3 regions of the Erwinia tracheiphila genome follow, and region 3 is predicted to be linked to each of the others. Evidence: predicted binding sites of a transcription regulator. Region 3 holds the regulator's gene; each other region holds the start of a gene.
What was found. Region 3 encodes PurR, which represses purine synthesis genes. Its sites were predicted from a motif close to CANGCAAACGTTTGCNTG; they were not measured.

Region 1 (4,257 bases), 280 kb from region 3:
GTCTGGTGCTGATAATGCCATCGGCTATGCATATTCCAGCGGTGAGAGGGCCTCAGGAGAGGGGACCAGCAGCCGGGCGGCTTGCGACGTTTCTTTATCAAACCTGAGCTACAGAAAAATCATTTCTGGCAACGGATATCAGGTGGACTCAGAACAGCAAACGAAGAAGCAATCCGCCAGCATCTGTAATATCAGGCAAGGGAGCAAAAGATCAGGCCGAACGGCAGATAAAACATATTTAGCGCAGTGCTGGCTCTCTTTTCGCTGACTGTGTTAGCGAGGCATGGAATTATCTACGGGCAAAAAGGCCTTTTGAACGTGGTATCACCCGGTTTTGGCTCTTGTATTATTATACCGGCACCATAGTGATACAACATCGGGATCTTCAATTCGCTGATGTCGCTGCATTGAGGGCGGCCTTTTTAGCTGATGACTTTTACCAGGATATCCTCCACAGCCCCACAGCCATAAGGCTGCTCTTCTTCAGCCTGCTGTAACACGCAGTATTTATTCCTGAATGGCTCTTTGCTCCCGTTAAGAGATGTCGAAACGTTGGTTGACCTGAAAATATTTCCAGTGGGCCTGAGTCACCGGATTACACTACCCTGAATTCGAATCATCCACCACGCATAAGCGTTTTCTCAGATTGCGGTCTTCCAACAGCGGGTTAATCCGCCTTAAAAAGGCGGATTTTTAACGCAGTGCTTTGCAGTGAGGGCAAAGAAATTTCACGGCACCGGAAACCATTTATTCTGAAAATTTTTTCTGCGCGTGGTAGGGACGATGCACTTGTTGATCGCTAAAGGACGGCTACGATGGCTTCACAAAGCGGAGCCATATTATCCGGCGTCATGCCCGCGACATTAACCCTGCCGGAATTTATAGCGTAAACGCCGAAATCTTCCCGTAAGCGTACGACCTGGTCTTTAGTCAGCCCACTGAATGAAAACATGCCGTTCTGGTTGATAATAAAGCTGAAATCGCCCTTGGCTCCTTTTTCCTGAAGCATGTTCACAAACAGCTGGCGCATACGATGAATGCGCTGACGCATGCCGGTCAGTTCCTGTTGCCAAAGCGCCCGAAGTGCTTCGTTGCCGAGAATGGTTGCCACCACGGCTGCGCCATGTGAAGGTGGGTTAGAATAATTAGCACGAATTGTCGCCTTAACCTGACTAAAGGCGGTCTCTGCAATAGCAGATTCACTGGCGACCAGCGTCAGTGCGCCAACACGTTCGTTGTACAGACCAAAATTCTTCGAGTAAGAGCTTGCTACGATCAATTCCTGGTGGCTGGCAGCGAAAATACGCAGGCCTTCAGCATCTTCTTCCAGGCCACGTGCAAAGCCCTGGTAAGCAAAATCAAAAAGCGGCAGCCAGCCTTTATTCAGGGACATTTCAGCAAGCTGTGCCCACTGTTCGCTGGTTGGATCAATGCCGGTTGGATTATGGCAGCAGCCGTGGAACAGGACAATGTCGCCTGCGTTGGCGTCAGAAAGTGCCTGCTGCATGCCTGCGAAATCCAGCGAACGGCTGGCTGCGTCGTAGTAATGGTACTCGCAGACTTCGAGACCGGCGGACTCGAAGACATTTTTGTGGTTTGGCCAGCTTGGATTACTGATCCAGACACGTCTGGCGTCGGTCTGGGAAGTGATAAAATCGGCGGCTACGCGCAGTGCTCCGGTACCACCCGGCGTTTGTGCCGTTCGGGCGCGTTTCGAACTGATGATGGTATTCTCCGGACCAAACAGCAGAGCCTGAGTACAGCGCGCAAAATCAGCCAGGCCATCAATGCTCAGGTAATTTTTCGTGCTCTCGTTTTCCAGCAGAAATTGCTCTGCTTTCTTCACGCTGGTAAGTACCGGGGTTTTGCCGGTTTCATCTTTGTAAACGCCAATACCGAGATTGATCTTATTTAGGCGCTCGTCAGCGCGAAAGAGGTCGGCTAAACCAAGAATGGGGTCTGCAGGTGCAGCAGTAATACGTTCAAACATAGTCGAAGTCCATTAACTTTAACTGAAGCGAAATGAGGACTCAGGTTACCGCCGGGAGGTCCAAATTGCCAACCGTTTGCGTTAAAAAGTGCAGGATGAGTAAAGGATTAAATGAGGAGAGAATAAAAACGGGACCCGAGATCCCGTTTTTATTCTCAACTTTAAACCTCCTCCTATGGAGGTGGTGATCGTTCATGTAGGGCTTTGCCCGTAGCATGTCCATGCTAAATACTGCCCAGGTTTGTTACCAGCAAATCAAGGAGTAAATAGCATGAGCAGATATGAATCCGCTTCCCACGTATTCTATCGCTGTCAGTATCATCTTGTATGGACACCGAAGTACAGATACAAAATCCTCAAAGGTCATCTCGGTAAAGAGGTTTACCGCAGCATCTACATTTACAGCAATATGAAAAAATGCACAGTAGTTGAGCTAAATGTGCAGATATATCATATGCATCTGGTGGTGAGGACGCCGCCTGGCTTGAGTGTTTCTGAGTTGATGGGATTTGTGAAAGGGCGAACGGCCATCAGGCTGTTCGAGAAGTTTCCTTATCTCAGGAAGCACAAGCTTTGGTGTAACCACTTTTGGCAAAGAGGGTATTTTGTGGATTCGGTGGGTGCAAAAGAAGAAGTAATTCGAAGGTATGTGCGGTACCAGGACAAAGTTGCCAAAGAGGAAGAAGAAAGGCAAATACAGCTCGGACTGGAAAGGTGGTGTTTAAGCCCCCTTTTAGGGGGCGGTGTCAAAGCCACCTGCTATGCAGGTGGCTTTTTACAACGTTCAGCAATACGTCTTAGAACTGATAAACCAGACCTAACGCTACTGTGTCGTCTGTGTTCAGACCCAGTGCGTTGTTGCTGTTGAGCAGGTTAATCTGGTAGTCAACATAGGTATACATATTTTTGTTGAAGTAGTAGGTTGCGCCCACTTCAGCATATTTCACTAAATCAACATCGCCATAGTTTTCGATATCCTTGCCTTTAGTCTGCACGTAAGCAATGGATGGGCGCAGGCCAAAATCAAACTGGTACTGAGCAACGAACTCGATATCCTGAGTTTTATTAGCAAAACCAGAAACCGTATTGCCGTTAATATCTGTGGTCTGTGGGATACGTGTTGCATTACGTCCTTCTGCGTAAGTTGCGGCCAGATACACGTTATTAGCATCGTATTTCAGCCCGGTACCCCAGAACTCAGCACGGTCACCACGACCCAGAGCAACCAGAGTGTTCTGGTCGGTAGTGCGGTCATGTGCGCTGTATGCGGTTACAATTCCCACACCAATCGGCGAGACATAAGATGTGGACACGCCATAACCGTCACCATTCTGGCGTAGAATGTCACGACCGCTGTTATTAGTGTCAGAACTATTTTTACCCTGATATTGCAGAGCAAAATTCCAACCATCAACCAGGCCAAAGAAGTTGGTGTTACGGTAAGTCGCGACGCCAGTGGTACGGCTTGTCAGTGTATCTGATTGGCCGAAATCGCCGCCAAATTCTGGCAGCATATCTGTCCACGCCAGTGCGTCGTAGCCAATAGCATAGTTGCGGCCGTAGTCAAATGAACCAAAGTCTTTGAACTTCAGACCAGCAAACCCCAGACGGGTTTTGTTCTGGCTTTGTGCATCGGCAGCGCCTTCTGAATTATTAGTCTGGAAGTTATATTCCCACTGACCATAACCCGTTAACTGATCATTAATCTGCGTTTCACCTTTGAAACCAAAGCGCACGTAGGACTGATCACCGTTATTGCCGTCGTTATCAGAAAAATAGTGCAGGCCTATAGCCTTGCCATAGAGATCCAGCTTATTGCCGTTCTTATTATAAACTTCTGCGGCATTAGCAGCGCCTGTTGCTAACAGGGCAGGAATCACCAGTGCCAGAATGTTGCGCTTCATCATTTTTATTACCCTCGTTGGAGTTATTCAGACACCCGCCACTGCAGTCAATCATTCTTTACAGAACTCTGAAGCGAGTTTGGTGTCATTCTGTGTCTGCACGCATCTTTCCATTCACTGAGCGGTTAATCTAGCTGGAAAATGCTACAAATAGCTCATTCTGGTTTCCTTGTGAAAATTTATGTATCAAAATGTAAATTTAACGGAGCTTTGTGAACCAGCTCATAATTTACAAAAAATAAAAGGGCAAGCGAGTCTGCCCCTTTTTATCTATATGAATTTCTTATATAATGGAGGAGATCAGAAACTGGCGTTGCGCGGCGTACGCGGGAAAGCAATAACATCTCTTACATTTTGTACGCC
Region 2 (4,257 bases), 830 kb from region 3:
AAGCAGTCGCAACAGGCCGCAGCGGAATGCACCAAGATGTTCCTAAAGAAGATGTGGTTATTCAGAAAGTGACCGTCAGCGAATAATGTCTTATACGCTGTTTATCGCAGATGTCCATCTGTGTGTGGAAGAACCGGCTATTACTGCCGGTTTTCTTGCTTTTTTACAAGGCGAGGCCCGTCAGGCAGATGCGCTGTATATCCTGGGTGACCTGTTTGAAGCCTGGATCGGCGATGACGAGCCACAGCCTTTGCACACTGCAATCGCCAACGGTCTGCTGGCCTTAACCCGTTCGGGCGTCCCCTGTTATTTTATTCACGGAAACCGTGATTTTCTGCTGGGAAAAGCCTATGCCGATGCCTGTGGGATGACGATGTTGCCAGAGGAGCAAACGCTGGAGCTTTACGGCGAGCGTATATTAATCCTGCATGGCGACACACTGTGTACGGACGACGACGCCTACCAGCGTTTTCGCCACAAGGTTCACCAGCCGTGGCTTCAGAGGCTGTTTCTTGCTTTGCCGCTTTTTGTGCGTAAGCGAATTGCTTCCCGAATGCGCGCTGACAGCAAGCAGGCTAATCGCGACAAGACTATGGCGATTATGGACGTCAATCAAAATGCAGTGGTAGAGGCCATGACACGTCATGATGCCTGCTGTCTTATCCACGGCCACACGCATCGTCCGGCCATTCATCAGCTGACAGTCAATGGACACCCTGCAGAACGTCTGGTATTGGGAGCATGGCATACGCAAGGCTCAATGATCCATGTGACACCGGCAGGCGCTGAACTTATTACGTTCGCCTTTTAGCCTCAACCACATCTTTTTCCTGCGTCATTGACTACATCTGAACTGACACGGTTTCAGTCTCGTTTGCAACATCGTGATTTTTTACGCCGCCAACCCGGCCATTCTGGAGAGTGAAGATATCGTTTGGCGAGATGTTTTCCCCAATCTGCGTCCTGTCGTCACTGCGGGAAAAAACGTACCCTTCGGCAGCGGGAGAGAAAACTGACTGGCAGAGGGATAGTCGTCAGGCAATTGGCCAATCTGGAATCATTAAACACTTCTCGTGATGGAAAAATGATTTTCAGCCTGTCACATCATCCAACCGGGTGGCCGGCCAGGATTCGCGGGATGCCGTATTTTTTCATCTGGATGATGATATGCGCTGCGCCAGCTCGTAAAAGAATGTCAGCTGCAAATTTAGTCTGATCGTCTTAATTCGCAAAATTACCTGATCGTACCGCTGTTTATCGCTGGCGACCCCTGTGCCAACATCGCGCTGAATAGACGTATTATCGATCAGAGCTACCCCCTCGAATCAAACAGCAGCAGAAGTGAAAATGCCCGTCTCTCCTCAGGCTGTTTTTATCCTCAACAGGTTCACCGGTGGTGGGTTAATCATCAAAAAATACGGTTTTCTCCGGCAAGATGAGATCTGTCTCCCCGTGACTTTTCCTTTTTTTGTCTGGCGCCTTTGATGTTTTTTTCAAAATAGCTTCCCGGCTGGAATGTTGTCATTATTCACAGGGGTATCCACTTTAAGTCGATATGAAGCTACGCTGCATAAAACCATAACAGAGCTTTGTCGCTGCAATTTTCAGAGCGAAAATGCGCCTTTTAACTTGTCCTTTTAGCCGTGGCAAAACGGTGATTATGCCGTTCTAAAAGGTGAGACGCCCACAACCAATGACTGGTTCAGATAAAACATCCCTGGCTGTTTTCCCGTTATTACGCAATATCAGGCATGTCGCTCGTTCATGCATGCTGGCGGATTTCGACCCACGCAACCGTTTTCCTCATCGTGCAGTCATGATATTCTCTCTGCCCTCCCCGTCTGATGGCCTGTCAGGCTGACAGATGATATTTGCACAATCACAGGAGTCTCACCCGCATGTCTTCCAATGCCGCACCGGCCCGCATCGCTATTGTTATGGGCTCCCAAAGTGACTGGGCAACCATGCAATTTGCCGCGGAAATTCTCACCTGCCTTGACGTCCCTTTTCATTGCGAAGTGGTTTCAGCACACCGTACGCCAGATAAACTGTTTAGTTTTGCCGAAGGGGCGCTGGAAAATGGCTTTCAGGTGATCATTGCCGGTGCCGGGGGAGCAGCACACCTGCCGGGTATGCTGGCAGCAAAAACCTTGCTGCCCGTGTTGGGCGTGCCCGTACAAAGCGCGGCACTGAGCGGCGTGGATAGCCTTTACTCTATCGTGCAGATGCCGCGCGGTATTCCAGTTGGTACATTGGCGATTGGCAAAGCCGGTGCGGCCAATGCTGCACTGCTGGCCGCGCAAATTCTGGCTCTGCACGATAAGCAACTGGCTTCACGTCTTGCCAGCTGGCGCCAGACGCAGACAGACGAAGTGCTTAATAATTCGGACCCCAGGGAGGATGCATGAAGCCAGTTTGTGTATTAGGGAACGGCCAGCTGGGTCGGATGCTGCGTCAGGCAGGTGAGCCGCTGGGCATTGCCGTCTGGCCCGTAGGGCTTGATGCCGAGCCAGAAGCATTGCCCATCGCGCAAAGCGTGATCACCGCAGAAATTGAACGTTGGCCGGAAACTGCGCTGACGCGTGAACTGGCAGATCATGATGCCTTTGTGAACCGTGATATTTTTCCACTACTGGCAGACCGCCTGACGCAAAAACAGCTGTTGGATCAGCTGAATTTGCCCACGGCACCCTGGCAATTGCTGACGCATGCTGATGATTGGGCACAGGTATTTGCCACGCTGGGGGAGCTGGCCATCGTCAAACGACGTACGGGTGGCTACGACGGACGTGGGCAATGGCGTTTACATGCGGATGAAACCGGGACACTACCCGCAGAGTGTTACGGGGAGTGCATTGTTGAGCAAGGTATTCATTTTTCAGGGGAAGTATCGCTGGTTGGCGCCCGTGGAAAAAATGGTAATACGGTGTTCTATCCGCTTACGCACAATCTGCACCAGGAAGGCATTCTGCGCACCAGCGTGGCACTGCCCACCCCCGACAGGACCCAGCAACAGCAGGCTGAAACCATGCTGTCGGCAATTATGAATGAGCTTAACTATGTTGGCGTGATGGCAATGGAATGTTTTGTTATACCGCAGGGATTGCTGATCAATGAACTGGCTCCTCGCGTGCATAACAGCGGTCACTGGACACAAAACGGCGCATCCATTAGCCAGTTCGAGCTTCATTTGCGCGCTATTCTGAATTTGCCACTGCCTGAGCCGGTAGTCAGTGTCCCTTCAGTCATGGTTAATTTGATCGGGACGGCGGTCAATATCGACTGGCTAAACCAGCCGCTGGTACACCTGCACTGGTATGAAAAAGAGGTGCGCCCTGGCCGTAAAGTTGGCCATCTGAATCTGTCAGATGTCAGTACGCCAGCTCTGCAATCTGCGCTCAGTGCGCTGGTGCCCATACTACCGGAAGAGTATACCAGCGGCATTGCCTGGGCAGCAGAAAGATTGCAAAACGGTCAGCGTCACTGATCGAAAAAACCGCCCGTCGGTGAACGATATCCTTATCGACAAAGATCGACATTTTTGGATACTCTTCTGCCAGAGGCGGTTTCTTTTTTCTGCATCATCCTGAGTGGCAGGCGGTGCGACCCATGCCGATTTTCCTGTCAGTCGGAGTGATAGTGTCGGAACAATGCTTTTCCCTTCAGCAACCGGACACCCAGCCAGCCACCACACAGCGACAACAGCACTGCGCCAGCCAACGGCAAAGTAATCCACAGCAGAAAATCCGGCTGCCACGGAAAATCAAAAACCTTACGCTGTAGTCCCCACAGTGCAACCTCTGTGCCAATGGCCGCCGCAACGCCGGAAACCAGTCCCAACAAGGCGAATTCGTACCATAGAGTTGCCCGTAGCAGCTTTTTACTGGCTCCCAGCGTGCGCCAGACCACCAGCTCCTGCCTGCGCTGACGCATGCCAACCTGCACCTGAGCCAGCAACAGCAGCCCCCCGCAGGCCGTCACCAATACCACCATAATCTCCATTGCCCGGCTAATCTGGGCCAGCACCTGGTCTATCTGCCGCAGGATCGCGCCAATATCCAGCAGGTTCAGGGTCGGAAACCGTCGATTGAGCTGGGCCAGCAGTTCACTATTACCCTCAAGTCGAAAACTGGTCAGCCAGGCCTGGGGTTGATCGTCCAGCACGTGAGACGGAAAAATAAACAAAAAATTCGGCTTCAGACTCTCCCAGTCCACTTTGCGCAGACTGGTCACTTTTGCCGAAAATGTCTGCGTATC
Region 3 (4,257 bases):
GTATTTCAACGGGGTCTGGTGTGGCTGAATGGATGAAATATCAGCATCATCTGTATTAGTCGCGACTTGATCTGACACTGGACCTTGAAAGGTTGAGAGTTACCGGTTTTGATATGGGTGTCTAATCCTTAAACAAAACGCGAGGTAACTCTCATGATTCATACTAACAATCCCATCATCAAACACAAAGCCGGCCTGCTCAATCTCGCCGAAGAACTCGGTAACGTATCAAAAGCCTGCAAGATCATGGGCGTGTCACGCGACACGTTTTACCGTTATCAGGAACTGGCTGCTGAAGGCGGCATCGATGCGCTGATTAACCAGAACCGCCGCGTCCCCAACCTGAAGAACCGCGCCGACGAAGCCACTGAACGCGCTGTTGTTGAATATGCCGTTGAGTTCCCGGCCCACGGGCAACACCGGACCAGTAATGAGCTGCGTAAAAAAGGCGTGTTTATCTCCGGTAGCGGCGTGCGCTCCATCTGGCAACGGCACGACCTGGAGAACTTCCGTAAACGCCTGAAGGCACTTGAGGAAAAGGTCGCCAGAGAAGGCATCGTGCTTACCGACGCTCAAATCGCAGCGCTGGAGAAGAAGGCCCACGATGACGAGGCCAGCGGAGAAATCGAAACTGCTCACCCGGGTTATCTCGGGTCGCAGGACACCTTCTACGTGGGCAATCTGAAAGGTGTGGGTCGTATCTACCAGCAGACGTTCGTGGATACGTACTCGAAAGTGGCACACTGCAAGCTGTATACGAGTAAAACGCCGATCACCGCCGCAGACCTGCTCAATGATCGCGTACTGCCGTTCTACGAGGCTCAGGGACTGCCGATGCTGAGGATCCTGACCGACAGGGGAACGGAGTACTGTGGTAAGGTGGAGCAGCATGATTACCAGCTGTATCTGGCCATCAACGATATCGACCATACAAAAACGAAGGCGATGTCTCCGCAGACGAACGGCATCTGCGAGCGCTTCCATAAAACTATTTTGCAGGATTTTTATCAGGTTACGTTCCGTAAGAAGTTATACGAAGACCTGGAGAGCCTGCAAACGGATCTGGACAACTGGTTGTGGCATTACAATAATGAGCGAACTCATCAGGGAAAAATGTGCTGCGGGCGTACGCCAATGGCCACGTTACTTGATGGTAAACGAGTCTGGGCAGAAAAAAATCTGAACCAGATGTAATCTGACAGACACCTGTATAAATAACCGGTAACTGTCAGATCAGGTCTGAGCTAGTACACATCATCTATTGATAAACGGCCCGTCCGCTACTGAACGGCGTTCAATGAGGCTGGGGTAAACTTCAATAGTCTGAGACTCTTCACGCTTACTGGTAATACGGTCCAGCAACATGCTGAATGCTGTTTGCCCCAGCTGCTCTTTAGGCTGATGAATGGTGGTTAGCGAAGGGGTAAAGTAGCGTGCGTTTCGCACATTATCATACCCGATCACCGAAATATCCTGTGGTACGCGCAACCCCATTTCATCTGCTGCACAGATAGCGCCCATCGCCATCACATCACCACCACAGAAGACGGCGGTTGGTCGCTCATTTTGTGAAAGAATCTTTTGCATAGCCTGATAACCAGATTCTGGTTCGAAATCTCCCTGAACCAGCCACTCCTGGCTCAGTGGAATATTCGCTTCGGCAAGGGCTTTCAGAAACCCGGCATGACGGCCACCGCCCGTATTTCGTTCCATCTGACCAGGTATTACGCCAATATCCCGGTGACCACGTTCGATTAAATAGCGCCCGGCAAGATAACCCCCTTCGAACGCGTTATCCAGAACGGTGTCAGTAAAATCGCCACGTGGTTCACCCCAGTCCATTACCACCATCGGGATATTGCGGTTGTCTTCCAGCATAGCGATAAGTGTATCGGGATATTCGGAACACATGACTAACAGCCCATCCACACGCTTTTGCGCCATCATTGACAGGTAAGCCTGTTGCTTTTGCAGGTTGTTGTGAGCATTGCCTAAAATCAGGGTGTAGCCTTTGTCAAAACAGCAGTTTTCGACGGCTTCAATAATTTCTGCAAAGTAGGGCGCTTCGCTGGAGGTGGCGAGCAGACCAATAGTTTTAGTATTATTTACCTTCAGGCTACGTGCAACGGCGCTGGGAGAATAATGTAATGCTTTAATGGCGGCCCATACGGCATTCTTTGTCTCTTCTGCGACAAAGCGGGTTTTATTGATGACGTGGGATACGGTGGTGGTGGATACCCCCGCGTGCTTTGCCACATCTTTTATCGTTGCCATACTGACTGCTCCTGAGTGTCTCGTAACATCTTAATAAATAAATGGTTAAACGATTGCCTGAAAAGATAAAAATCAGTCCGTTGCGCGTCATTCAGGCTGCATGGCGCAGGAATTAAAAAAGGGAAAAGGGTATCGTGTTGAGTGTTGCACATGGGTGAAACGTTGTCCGTCGTTTCCGGCGGCAAATTCTAGCAAGCCAGCCAGGATAAGACGAGATTTTTACGGGTAATTATGGGAAAATCCGCAATTCACTGAGAGGGAGAAAGCGTTAATGGACACCGACCTGAAATTTGCCTTATTCACATCCGCATGTGCTTTATTAATCATAACAGCATTCGGTTTGACCGCAGTTATGCATTAGCGTTGCCAGGGCCGCATTTTTTAATGCGGCCCTGTGTTTTCACGTTATCGAATTGTCTTTAGCGTTATCATACGACGTGCGCCAATGTAGTGGCGCTGCCAGTAGTCCTCGCTTAACGCACTGACCTGAATATCTTTGCCTGTTCGTAGTGACTGAATGAATTTACCGTTACCAAGATAAACACCTACGTGGTCGGCTGTGCCGCGGCCATTTATGCGGAAGAAGACCAGATCACCTTTTTCAAGGTCATCACGTTTAATCGAGGCAGCATCGCGCAGGTGATACATTTCATTTGCCGTACGTGGGATTTTAAACTTAACCAGGCCTTTGTATGCATACCAGACAAGGCCACTGCAATCAAAGCCTGTTTTGGGGGAAGTGCCGCCCCACTGATAAGGTTTACCCAGCTGCCCCATCAGCTTGTTCATCGCTGTCTCGTGTGCCTTCTGATAGCGAATACGATGAGCTTCACTCAGTTTCAACGGTGCCTCACCGGAAGTCTGCTCATCTGATTCATTAAGATGGCCGCCCCGATGATGCCCATATCGTCTTTTGTATACCGTTAACGAATTTTTTCCGGAGGGGGGCTGTGCCGTCTCTTTGGCGGGTTTGCGTTTTTTTATTTTAAATTTTTGGGCAGTAGCGGGATGTGATTTTTTGCTGCCGGAATCTTTCACTTTGCCTGAACTGGTTTTAACCGGACGGCGTTTGCGACGCTGATCTTCACGGGCAGAAGCATTATTATCGACTTTATGGTGACTGGCATTAACAGGGCTATGAGGCGATGCGTGCGCCATGTTCAGAAACAGCTGCGCCATCGCCAGCGTGATAAGCGTGATAAGTAAACGCATCGTTACCATTTAACTGTTCGTGCTCCCGCCAGGGCCAGAGCGTGGTTTAATTTAAATGTCTCTCAGGGTCATTGGTCGATTCTAATCGAACTCTTCGACCAAAGTTAAGGCATTTTTTGTTTCAAGAATACATAATGAAGAAAATCGTCAAATACGAATGTAATCAGAGAGGAGGAATGTTGGCTGTACGGGCTTGTCTTTCACTGTATTTAATTGCCCACGATAGTTAAATTATGTTATTGTTTTTTTGATGGATTTTTCTGTTTTTTGTCTTCTTTTTGATATTATTGTACAAGCATGATTATTGATGTATTCGTTAGTACATGGCGCATTGAGTACATAAAATCAGGTGAGTACAAAATATTATTATGGCTATCAGCGACACCAGGCTAAGTTCCATCTATGGTAAACCATATTCTGGCGCACCGGAAATAACAGATTCAGACGGTCCGGGAGCAAGGATTACGCCACGAGGTGTGATTAACTTTCAGTTCCGGTACAGATGGCAGGGAAAGCAACACCGTATCGGAATTGGCAAATATTCTGGCATATCTTAAGATATGCCAGAAACACAGTGGCTGATTTGCGGGAGAGCCTGGACAGAGGAATTGACCCTAAGGCCATAGTTCAGGGAAACAACGCCAGTACCAAACCATCAATTGCTGATTGTATTGGCAACAAACGTATGTTGATGTAAGCCTCAGAGAGAAAACTAAAGCGCTTTATGAATCTACTGTCATAAAGCACATGGCTGACGTGTTTCCAGGATTA

Region 1: the regulator PurR is predicted to act here: its motif matches at 2,056-2,073, upstream of LU633_RS15545 (amino acid aminotransferase).
Region 2: the regulator PurR is predicted to act here: its motif matches at 1,788-1,805, upstream of purE (5-(carboxyamino)imidazole ribonucleotide mutase).

Annotation. Positions count from the first base shown of each region.
Region 1 is NZ_CP089932.1:2,938,269-2,942,525, reverse strand. It holds gene LU633_RS15550 (hypothetical protein) at 1-268, shown strand, start outside; gene LU633_RS15545 (amino acid aminotransferase) at 800-1,990, opposite strand; partial or broken gene tnpA (IS200/IS605 family transposase) at 2,262-2,702, shown strand; gene ompF (porin OmpF) at 2,788-3,897, opposite strand; gene asnS (asparagine--tRNA ligase) at 4,195-4,257, opposite strand, start outside.
Region 2 is NZ_CP089932.1:1,825,877-1,830,133, reverse strand. It holds gene ppiB (peptidylprolyl isomerase B) at 1-86, shown strand, start outside; gene lpxH (UDP-2,3-diacylglucosamine diphosphatase) at 86-811, shown strand; gene purE (5-(carboxyamino)imidazole ribonucleotide mutase) at 1,899-2,408, shown strand; gene purK (5-(carboxyamino)imidazole ribonucleotide synthase) at 2,405-3,487, shown strand; gene ybbP (putative ABC transporter permease subunit YbbP) at 3,625-4,257, opposite strand, start outside.
Region 3 is NZ_CP089932.1:2,653,291-2,657,547, reverse strand. It holds gene LU633_RS14085 (IS481 family transposase) at 154-1,194, shown strand; gene purR (HTH-type transcriptional repressor PurR) at 1,255-2,274, opposite strand; gene cydH (cytochrome bd-I oxidase subunit CydH) at 2,546-2,635, shown strand; gene LU633_RS14075 (C40 family peptidase) at 2,680-3,486, opposite strand; partial or broken gene LU633_RS25950 (Arm DNA-binding domain-containing protein) at 3,855-4,257, shown strand, end outside.